DNA from 4 places in the Shinella sp. G-2 genome. Region 2 is predicted to be linked to each of the others. Evidence: riboswitches for the same ligand, from Rfam matches in the RefSeq annotation. Region 2 holds a riboswitch; each other region holds the start of a gene.
The links. Region 2 has a riboswitch for cobalamin ahead of V8U06_RS15420 (hypothetical protein). Riboswitches for the same ligand answer to the same signal wherever they lie in the genome.
Positions count from the first base shown of each region.

Region 1: it holds a riboswitch for cobalamin, as region 2 does, so the genes downstream of both, V8U06_RS02640 (CbtB domain-containing protein) here and V8U06_RS15420 (hypothetical protein) in region 2, are expected to answer to the same signal.
Region 3: it holds a riboswitch for cobalamin, as region 2 does, so the genes downstream of both, V8U06_RS06855 (aromatic ring-hydroxylating oxygenase subunit alpha) here and V8U06_RS15420 (hypothetical protein) in region 2, are expected to answer to the same signal.
Region 4: it holds a riboswitch for cobalamin, as region 2 does, so the genes downstream of both, metE (5-methyltetrahydropteroyltriglutamate--homocysteine S-methyltransferase) here and V8U06_RS15420 (hypothetical protein) in region 2, are expected to answer to the same signal.

Region 1 covers NZ_JBBEYH010000001.1:520,820-523,015, forward strand. Annotated here, with positions in the region: gene V8U06_RS02635 (peptidoglycan-binding domain-containing protein) at 1-814, shown strand, start outside; cobalamin riboswitch at 907-1,267, shown strand; gene V8U06_RS02640 (CbtB domain-containing protein) at 1,313-1,489, shown strand; gene V8U06_RS02645 (CbtA family protein) at 1,502-2,196, shown strand, end outside.
Region 2 covers NZ_JBBEYH010000008.1:131,309-133,504, reverse strand. Annotated here, with positions in the region: gene V8U06_RS15425 (GH36-type glycosyl hydrolase domain-containing protein) at 1-278, opposite strand, end outside; cobalamin riboswitch at 688-903, shown strand; gene V8U06_RS15420 (hypothetical protein) at 1,004-1,219, shown strand; gene metH (methionine synthase) at 1,301-2,196, shown strand, end outside.
Region 3 covers NZ_JBBEYH010000003.1:61,243-63,438, forward strand. Annotated here, with positions in the region: gene V8U06_RS06850 (DUF6656 family protein) at 23-628, opposite strand; cobalamin riboswitch at 925-1,120, shown strand; gene V8U06_RS06855 (aromatic ring-hydroxylating oxygenase subunit alpha) at 1,225-2,196, shown strand, end outside.
Region 4 covers NZ_JBBEYH010000002.1:505,183-507,378, forward strand. Annotated here, with positions in the region: gene metE (5-methyltetrahydropteroyltriglutamate--homocysteine S-methyltransferase) at 1-907, opposite strand, end outside; cobalamin riboswitch at 1,006-1,215, opposite strand; gene V8U06_RS06425 (caspase family protein) at 1,437-2,196, opposite strand, start outside.

The DNA of each region.
Region 1 (2,196 bases), on a different contig from region 2:
AAAGGCTGCGGAAGTCGAGCGGCTGAAGGCCGAGGCCGCCAAGGCTGCGGCGGATGCCGAGGCGAAGGCCTCGGAAGCCGCCCGTCTGGCCAAGGAAGCGGAGAAGCGTGCGCAAGAGGCTGAAGCCGCCAAGAAGCAGGCCGGCGAAGCCGTCACCGCGTCGGGCGAGGCCCAGGGCACGGTGAAGGACAATCGCGGCCTTGCCGTCGACGGGACCGTCGTGGACAAGCAGGAGGAAGAGACCTTCCAGAAGGCGGTGCTCGCCGGCTCGGAGAAGGCCTACCGCGCCTATATCGCCCAGTATCCGAACGGCCGGTACGTCAAGGAGGCCCGCACACGTCTCGCCGCCCTTGCCACCGTCGCCAAGCCGAAGCAGGAAACCGATGCTGAAGCGGAAGCGGAAACGCCGGCCACGGCCGAAACCGAACGCAAGACTGCCGAAGAGCCGGTCGTCGATCCGCGCGAAGCCTATCTCGGCCGCGTCATGCGGGCCGAGGCGCAGCGCTGGCTGAGCATGCTCGGCTTCAACACCTATGGCGCGGACGGCGTCTTCGGCCCGCGCACCCGCTCGGCGATCGCCGCCTGGCAGGGATCGTCCGGGTACCGCGCCGACGGCTATCTCTCGCGCCAGCAATACCGCGCGTTGCGGGATGCCGCGCAATATGCCGAGGCCCGTCAGCATCGCCAGCGCCGCTACGAGCGTGACTACGACGTGCTTGAGGGTCCCGTCGACGGCTATTACGACGGCCCGTACTATCGCGACGAGAACTATTACAACGGCCAGGGCGGTGTGGTGATCATTCCCGGCTATTGAGCCGGGTCATTGCGATTGCGACGGCTGGACGACGGTTTCAGCACAGGTGATGGCGCTGCCGGTCGATTGACTTGTCGGGGGCAGAAGCATAATCATCCCTAGTATTGGATGGTTCCTTGGTCCGGAAACGGACTGGGGAGTAAATGGGAATGTGACGCGGTGGACCCAATTAGGGCGCTGCAATCACGGCCGACCCCGCGACTGTAGAGTAGCGAGGGACGCCCATCCGGCAGGAGGAAGGCTTGGGAGGAGGCAATCGTGCCGCAACCCGCAGGCTGACAACCGGCCGGAAAAGCCACTGGGTGGCATTGCGATAAACCAAGGCCGGACGCCTCTCGATCTACGAATCGTCCACCTTTCGCAATGCCGCGGCCCGGGAAGGCGAGGGCGACCCGCAGGTGCCGAGCACCGGACGCTGCGAGCCAGGAGACCTGCCAACCGATGAGGGCATATCGCCCGACCTGGGGAGGTTTCCCCACTGCCTGCACGGAGGTTGTCATGGCTGTTTCCGCTACGTCTTCTGTTACCCTTTCCGCCAACGATCGTCTCGTCGCCGGCGTTTTCGCTCTCCTCATCGGCGCCTTCCTCGTGTTCGGCGCTGGTCTTGCGAATTCGGCCGTCCTGCACGACACGGCACACGATACGCGTCACTCCTACGGCTTCCCCTGCCACTAAGGAGCTCCTGACATGATCGTTCGTTATCTCCTGGCCGCCCTGGTGGCCGGGCTGTTCTCCGGCGTGCTCATGACAGCCGCCCAGGAGGCCCGAGTCGTGCCGTTGATTCTGCACGCCGAAGAGTTCGAAGGCGAAGCCGCGCCGGCAGGCGAGGGCACCACGCCCGCGACCGACGACGCCGCGCAGACGCAGGAGCATTCCTCGCTCGGCGCCGCCATCCTTAACGTCGCCGCCTATCTGTCGCCGGTTTCCGTGGCCTATGCCCATGAGGGCGAGAATCACGAAGAGGGTGGCATCATGTTCGGCATGAGCCGCTTCTCCGGCACGCTCATGGCCAATCTCGTGACGGGCGCCGGCTTCGCGCTGCTGCTCGCCGGTTTCAGCCTCGTTTCGGGCCATCCGATCACGGTTGCGAACGGGGCGCTGTGGGGCGCTGCGGGCTGGCTTGCCGTACATATGCTGCCGGCCATCGGCCTGCCGCCGGAACTGCCGGGCTTCCCGGCCGCCGATCTCACCCAGCGCCAGATCTGGTGGGTCGCGACCGTCGCCCTGTCGGCCGGGGGCCTCTATCTCCTGGTCCTCAAGCCGAATATCGTCGCCAAGATCGCCGGCATCGTGCTGATTGCCGCGCCCCAGGTCTATGGTGCGCCGCAGCCGAGCGACATTTCCAGCAACGTTCCTGCCGTTCTCGGCGCGGAATTTGCCGT
Region 2 (2,196 bases):
AGCAGCCACTCGGCCGCGGGCGTGATCTGGGCGCCGGCTTCCACGTCCTTGGCGGTCGCCTGGTAGACACGGAAGATCTCCTTCTCGTTTTCCTTGTGCCGCGGCCGGAACTCGAAGGGCTGATAGCCCGGCAGGGTCGCCGTCCTGTCGCGCGCGAGCGCTTCGCCGCAGTCGGCCAGCTCCTCCAGCGTCAGATAGGTGGCGCGGATCGAGTCGTTATAGTCGATCTGCTTGGCATCGGCGTCGCGCGGAGCTTGCGGCGTATTGTGAAGGGGCATGTTTCTGATTCTGGATCCGGCCTTGTTGAACCATTCGGCGATGGCCTTTGCGCCGGAGGGTTTTCCGCGGGCAGGCTTCATCTCGGTGCCGCGATCAGCCATGACACCGGGCTGCACCCAACGGGTGCCTCACGGGGGGAACTGGCTCAAGCGACACGCTGATTGGCATCCTGGCCGCGTGGTGCATGAAAACGGCATTTTTTAGCCGTAAGGACAGAGACTTGCAACCTGTCAACAGGGCGAGATGGCGCAGCATGGACCCTCATCTGCGGTTTTGGTGAATCGCCAGCCCCTCCCAGAAGGCGAGCCCGCGCAGGATGCGGGCCGAGCCGTAATGCCGGGCGAACGGAAAAGTTCCCGCGGCTGTGAACGGAGGGTGCGCGCCATTGACTTGGCCTGCCCGCCACGCCAGTGTTGCCGCCGTCAGGGTCTTCCGAGTCGTTTGCGGCTCGGAGGCTAAGAGGGAAGCCGGTGCGATGCTCCAAAAGAGCGGCAAGGCCGGCGCTGCCCCCGCAACTGTGAACGGCGAGCTGCTGTCGCTCCATGCCACTGGTGTTTTCACCGGGAAGGCGAGACAGCGGCGACGACCCGAAGCCAGGAGACCTGCCCTGACAGTTCGTAACGTCCATGGGCGGGGTGTCCCAATGGTGTACGTCTGCTTCCGCCGCGGGCGGAATTCCAGCAGCGTGCGTCCGGCCATCCCCCAATTACCGATTGGGGAAGACATGTTTGCATTCACCGAAACCAAGCCATCGGGCACCGGCAAGCCGGAATCCGTCTTCATCTCCTGGCTGCTCTGGCAACCGCGCGGCGCCGACCTTGCCGTCGAGGCGCTGAAGGAAGTGCGCAAGCTGGCGCGCTATGAGGGGGGTGATCCCGATGTCGCCCGCCTCAAGGCGTTGTTCGCCTCGCTTGCCGGGGCGGATGGGCGCCTGCACTAGATACTTCGCATAAAGACATGTTGACATAAAGATATCTTTATGTGACTCCGATGCAAGTCATCTTGCATCGGAGGGTTTCCCATGGCCGTTTCTCATCTGGACACCCTGTTCGGCCCCGAACAGCCGGGACGGGACGGTCGCGACATCCGCGCCGCGCTCGAAGCCGCTGCCCGCGAACGCATTCTCGTGCTCGACGGCGCCATGGGCACGGAAATTCAGACACTGAAGCTGGTGGAAGAGGATTTCCGCGGGGCGCGCTTCGGCGATTGCGCCTGCCACCAGCAAGGCAACAACGATCTCCTGACGCTGACGCAGCCCGGCGCCATCGAGGATATCCACTATCGTTATGCCCTTGCCGGCGCTGATATCCTCGAGACCAACACCTTCTCCTCCACAACCATCGCCCAGGCCGACTACGGCATGGAGGACATGGTCTATGAGCTGAACCGCGACGGCGCGCGCCTGGCCCGCCGCGCGGGCCTGCGGGCGCAGGAGAAGGACGGTCGTCGCCGCTTCGTCGCCGGCGCGCTCGGTCCGACCAACCGCACCGCCTCCATCTCGCCCGACGTCAACAATCCCGGCTACCGCGCCGTCACCTTCGACGATCTGACGCGCGCCTATGGCGATCAGGTGCGCGGGCTCATCGACGGCGGCGCCGACATCATCCTGATCGAGACGATCTTCGACACGCTGAACGCCAAGGCTGCGATCTTCGCGACGCGCGCGGTCTTCGAGGAAAAGGGCATCGACCTGCCCATCATGATCTCGGGCACGATCACCGACCTTTCCGGCCGCACGCTTTCCGGCCAGACGCCGGAAGCGTTCTGGAATTCGGTGCGGCACGCCGACCCCGTCTCCATCGGGCTCAACTGCGCGCTCGGGGCAAACGCCATGCGCGCGCACCTCGCCGAGATTTCGGCCGTCGCTGGCACCTTCGTCTGCGCTTATCCGAATGCCGGTCTGCCGAACGCCTTCGG
Region 3 (2,196 bases), on a different contig from region 2:
GAGCAGCGATGTTGCCGAAGGGCTAGAGCGCGCGGATGATCTTGCGCAGCGCCTCGTTGCGCGCGCCGAGCATCAGCACGTTCTTCATGGCGAGCTTCGGATCGTCGGTGCGGAAGATCACGCCGTTGCCGCGCACCTTGCGGTCGATCTTGAGGCGGCCTTCTTCCTCCGTCGGCGCGATGGCAACGGCGAAATACATGCGGCCGGGCGTGCGGGAAATGCCGGCGAAGAACTGTTCCTCGTCGCCGATCTCGGCGAGGAAGTTGGCCATGTAGAAGGCCCATTGCACATTCTCGAATTCCGCAAAGCGCGAATTCGCCACCGTGATGTGGCAGTAGCCGAGATGCGGCGTCTCGGCGAGCGTGCGGTGGAAGATCAGCTTCGGAAACTGGATGGACTGGTGGAAGCCGTTGATGCGTTCATGGGTGACGCTGCCGGCCCGTTCCAGCTTGCGGCCGGTGCGCTCGGCGACGTCCTGGTAGCTGAGGTAACGTTTCTCGCTCGGGCTCCAGCTCACGCCACGGTCGATGCGGCCGGTGCGCAGGAATTCGGTGTGCACGGCGGATTTCGGCGGGTTCGCTCGCTTGTAGGCGACGGCGTCGTAATATCGGAATTTCGTCTGCTGCACGCCTCGGCACTCCATCCTCGCGCCCGGATCGCGGTAAAGTTTATGGAAACGTCGTTAAGCAATCCTTTCCGCCGCATTCCCGATTTCCGCGGGGGCGCTCCGCACGGTCGCAATATGACAAGGTGCTTCGTTCCGGACGAGGGTGCCGAAAGAATGGATTATCGTCGGGGTCATTCCTTTATGGCGTTGATATTTCATTGTTATGCCCTGCGGCGGCCTCGTTTCCACCGTCTTTGACTGTCGTCAAATTGGGGCGACGTGTCGCTTTCTGGCATGTCGCGCGCCGATTCTTGCGCTTAGATAAGGACGCTCAAGGTGCCGCTCCCGTCAGGGGGTGGAGAATTGGGAAGCCGGTTGAAATCCGGCGCTGCCCCCGCAACGGTGTTGGAGAAAACGCGGCAGGAAGCCACTGGACGGATGTCCGGGAAGGCGCCGCGACGGTCCCAAGGGACGCTCCTCAGCCCGGAAACCAGCCTGGAGAAACGATCGTGACTGGCTGCGGCGGGCGGCTGGGAAGCGTGCATTGTCGGGCCGTCCGCGTCCGCATGCCGTCTCCTCCGTGCGCCTCATCCCCCATTTTGACAGTGAGGACCGGCATGGATATCCGCAGCGACGTGCTCCGCAAGCTCAAGAACCGCCGTGAAGGCCACAGCCTCGAGCAGGCCTTCTACATCGATCCCGACCATTACAGGCTGGACCTCGAGACGATCTGGTATCGCGACTGGCTGTTCATCGGCCATGACTGCGAGATCCCGAAGGCCGGCAATTACTTCACCGTGCAGGTCGGCGATTATCCCGTCGTCATCACCCGCGACCGCTCCGGCACCGTGCGGGCGCTGCACAATTCCTGCCGCCACCGCGGTTCGCGCGTCTGCACGCAGCACAAGGGCACCTCGGCCAAGCTCGTCTGTCCCTATCACCAGTGGACCTACGAACTCGACGGCTCGCTGCTCTTCGCCCGCCACATGGCCGAGGATTTCGACAGGACGCAACATGGCCTGAAGCCAATCCATTGCGAGACCGTCGGCGGCTACATCTTCATCTGCCTTGCCGAAGAGGCGCCCGATTTCTCGGCCTTCCGCACCCTGGTCGAGCCCTATCTCGCCCGCCATCGCCTCGGCGAGACCAAGGTCGCCTTCGAAAGCACGATCGTCGAGAAGGGCAACTGGAAGCTCGTCTGGGAAAACAACCGCGAGTGCTATCATTGCGCCGCCAACCATCCCGAGCTCTGCCGCACCTATCCGGAAGCGCCGAGCGCCACGGGCGTGCAGGGCGCCAAGGACGATCCCGTCATTGCCGAACACTGGGCGAAATGCGAGGCGGCGGGCCTGCCGAGCGAATTCAGGATGTCGCCGACCGGCCAGTTCCGCGCCGCGCGCATGCCGCTCATCCAGGACGCCGAGAGCTACACCATGTCCGGCGCGCGCGCCGTGCAGCGCCCGCTCTCCAATGACGTCCTGGACAGCGGCATCGGCACGCTGCTGCTCTTCCACTATCCGACGACCTGGAACCATGTGCTCGCCGACCACGCCATAACCTTCCGGGTGCTGCCGCTCGGCCCCGAGCTG
Region 4 (2,196 bases), on a different contig from region 2:
CGATCAGCCCCAGCGAGAGCGTCTGGCCGGGCGCGACCCTGGCAATCACGTCGCCCGCCTGTTCCGGCGCGCGCACGAGATCGACGTGAAGCCCGGCAACCGGCAATGCAAGGGCCGTGTCGAGATTGTCGCCGAGGGCGCCGAAATAGCTTGCCAGCATGATCCTGAGATCGGGGATGAGGGTAGCGAACGCGGCATAGGTACGGACGAGCGCCTGCCGCTCCTCGCCGGTCAGGTCCAGAACCAGGCAGGGCTCGTCGATTTGAACCCATTGCGCGCCCGCATTCGACAGCTCGGCGAGGATCCTCGCATAGACCGGCAGCAGCCGTTCCAGCAGTCGCAGCGAGCTCGAGCCGTCGCGCGATTTGCCGAGCTTCAGGAACGTCACGGGGCCGAGCAGAACCGGACGCGTCTCCACCCCGAGCGCCCGCGCCTCCAGAAAGGCTTCCAGAGGCGTGTTCTTGGTCAATTCGAAGCTCTGCTCCTTCTCGAACTCGGGCACGAGATAGTGATAGTTCGTATCGAACCATTTGGTCATTTCGAGCGCCGGCACGCCGTCGCCCTGATGGGCATGGCCGCAGGCGGCATGGCCACCGTTCGATCCACGCGCCATGGCGAAATAGACGTCGAGATCGACCGCGCCTGCGCGCCAGCCATAGACCGGCGGGATGGCCCCCACCATGACGGCCGTGTCGAGCACATGATCGTAGAGGGAGAAGTCATTCGACGGGATGACGCCGATCCCCCTGGCCTTCTGTTCCAGCCAGGCGCCGGCACGAAGCCTGGCAGCGGTTTCAAGCAGTACGCCGCGGTCGGACTTGCCCGACCAGTAGGATTCAAGCGCGAATTTCAGTTCGCGGTGTCTTCCTATCCTTGGGAAGCCGAGATTTGCAGTCTTGATGGTCATTTCCTTACCCCGAAGGTTGTGGGCAAGGCATTGGCTGACGCATCGGCGCGCGGATGCGGGATTCCGGGCGCAAAGCGGCACACCGGACACCCCGCCCGTGGACGTTATCTATCGCGGCAGGTCTCCTGGCTTGCGGGTCATCACCGCTGTCCGTCTTCCCGAGGCGTCTTCCTCAGTGACATGTTGGACAGGGCTCTCCGCCTACAGTTGCGGGGGCAGCTCCGGCATGGGCGCACAGGGCGCCATCACCGTATTCCCTCTTAGCTCCGGATCGTAAAATCCGCAGAACCACGATGGCGGCACCATGACCCGCGAAGAGGCCGCCGTCAATAGACATAAAGGAATCTTTATATCCCTTGAGAAAGCGACGTTCCCCCGCCAGACCGGGACCGGCATCTTGCGAATGCCGCCCGGGCCCTGAGCCTCCCCGCACCGCGCTTCTTCCCCTCCTCGCAGAACCGCCCAAACGAAAGCCGCTGGAAACGGGTGTTTCCAGCGGCTTTGTTTTTCGAGGCGCCCTGCGTCCGGATCAGGTCCGGGCGGCGAGGCGGTCGATGGCGTTCTGGGTCGCGGTGCCGAAGTCGCCGTCGACGGGGCCGTCATAGTAGCCGCGCGACTTCAGGATCTGCTGGAACTCCTTGCGGAACTGCGGCGTGAAGTTCGCCGGCGAGCCCTTGAGTTCCTGCAGCTTGCCCTGGTCGCCGCCTTCGATGCTGGCAGCGGCCCAGCGGGCGGCTTCCTTGGCGTTGGCGCGCGTGCCGAGGCCCTGGTCGTAGAGGCGCGAGAGATTGCCCATGGCGTAGGTGTTGCCGCCATTGGCCGCCTTCTCGTACCAGTTCAGCGCTTCGACATAGTCCTGCTTCACGCCGTTGCCGACGTCGTAGAGCCAGCCGAGCGAGGCCATCGAGTAATAGTCGTTCTGCGCCGCGGCCTTTTCGTACCAGGTGCGGGCTTCAACGAAGTCGACGGGAACGCCGAGGCCGGACTGGTAGGCGTAGCCGACCGACGACATGGCGTTGATGTCGCCGCCTTCCGCGCCCTTCTTGTACCAGTCGAGCGAGGCGGCGTAGTCCTGCGGCGTGCCGAGGCCTTCGCGGGTGAACCAGCCCATGGTGGCCTGTGCATTGGCATAGCCCTGTTCGGCCGCCTTGCGGTACCACTTGATGGCCTCGTCATAGTCCTTGCGCGTGCCGTTATAGCCTTCGCGGTAGAGCCAGCCGAGGGACGCCTGGGCATAGGGGTTTCCGGCATTCGAGGCCTGCTCGAACATGCGAGTGCCCTTGGCCATG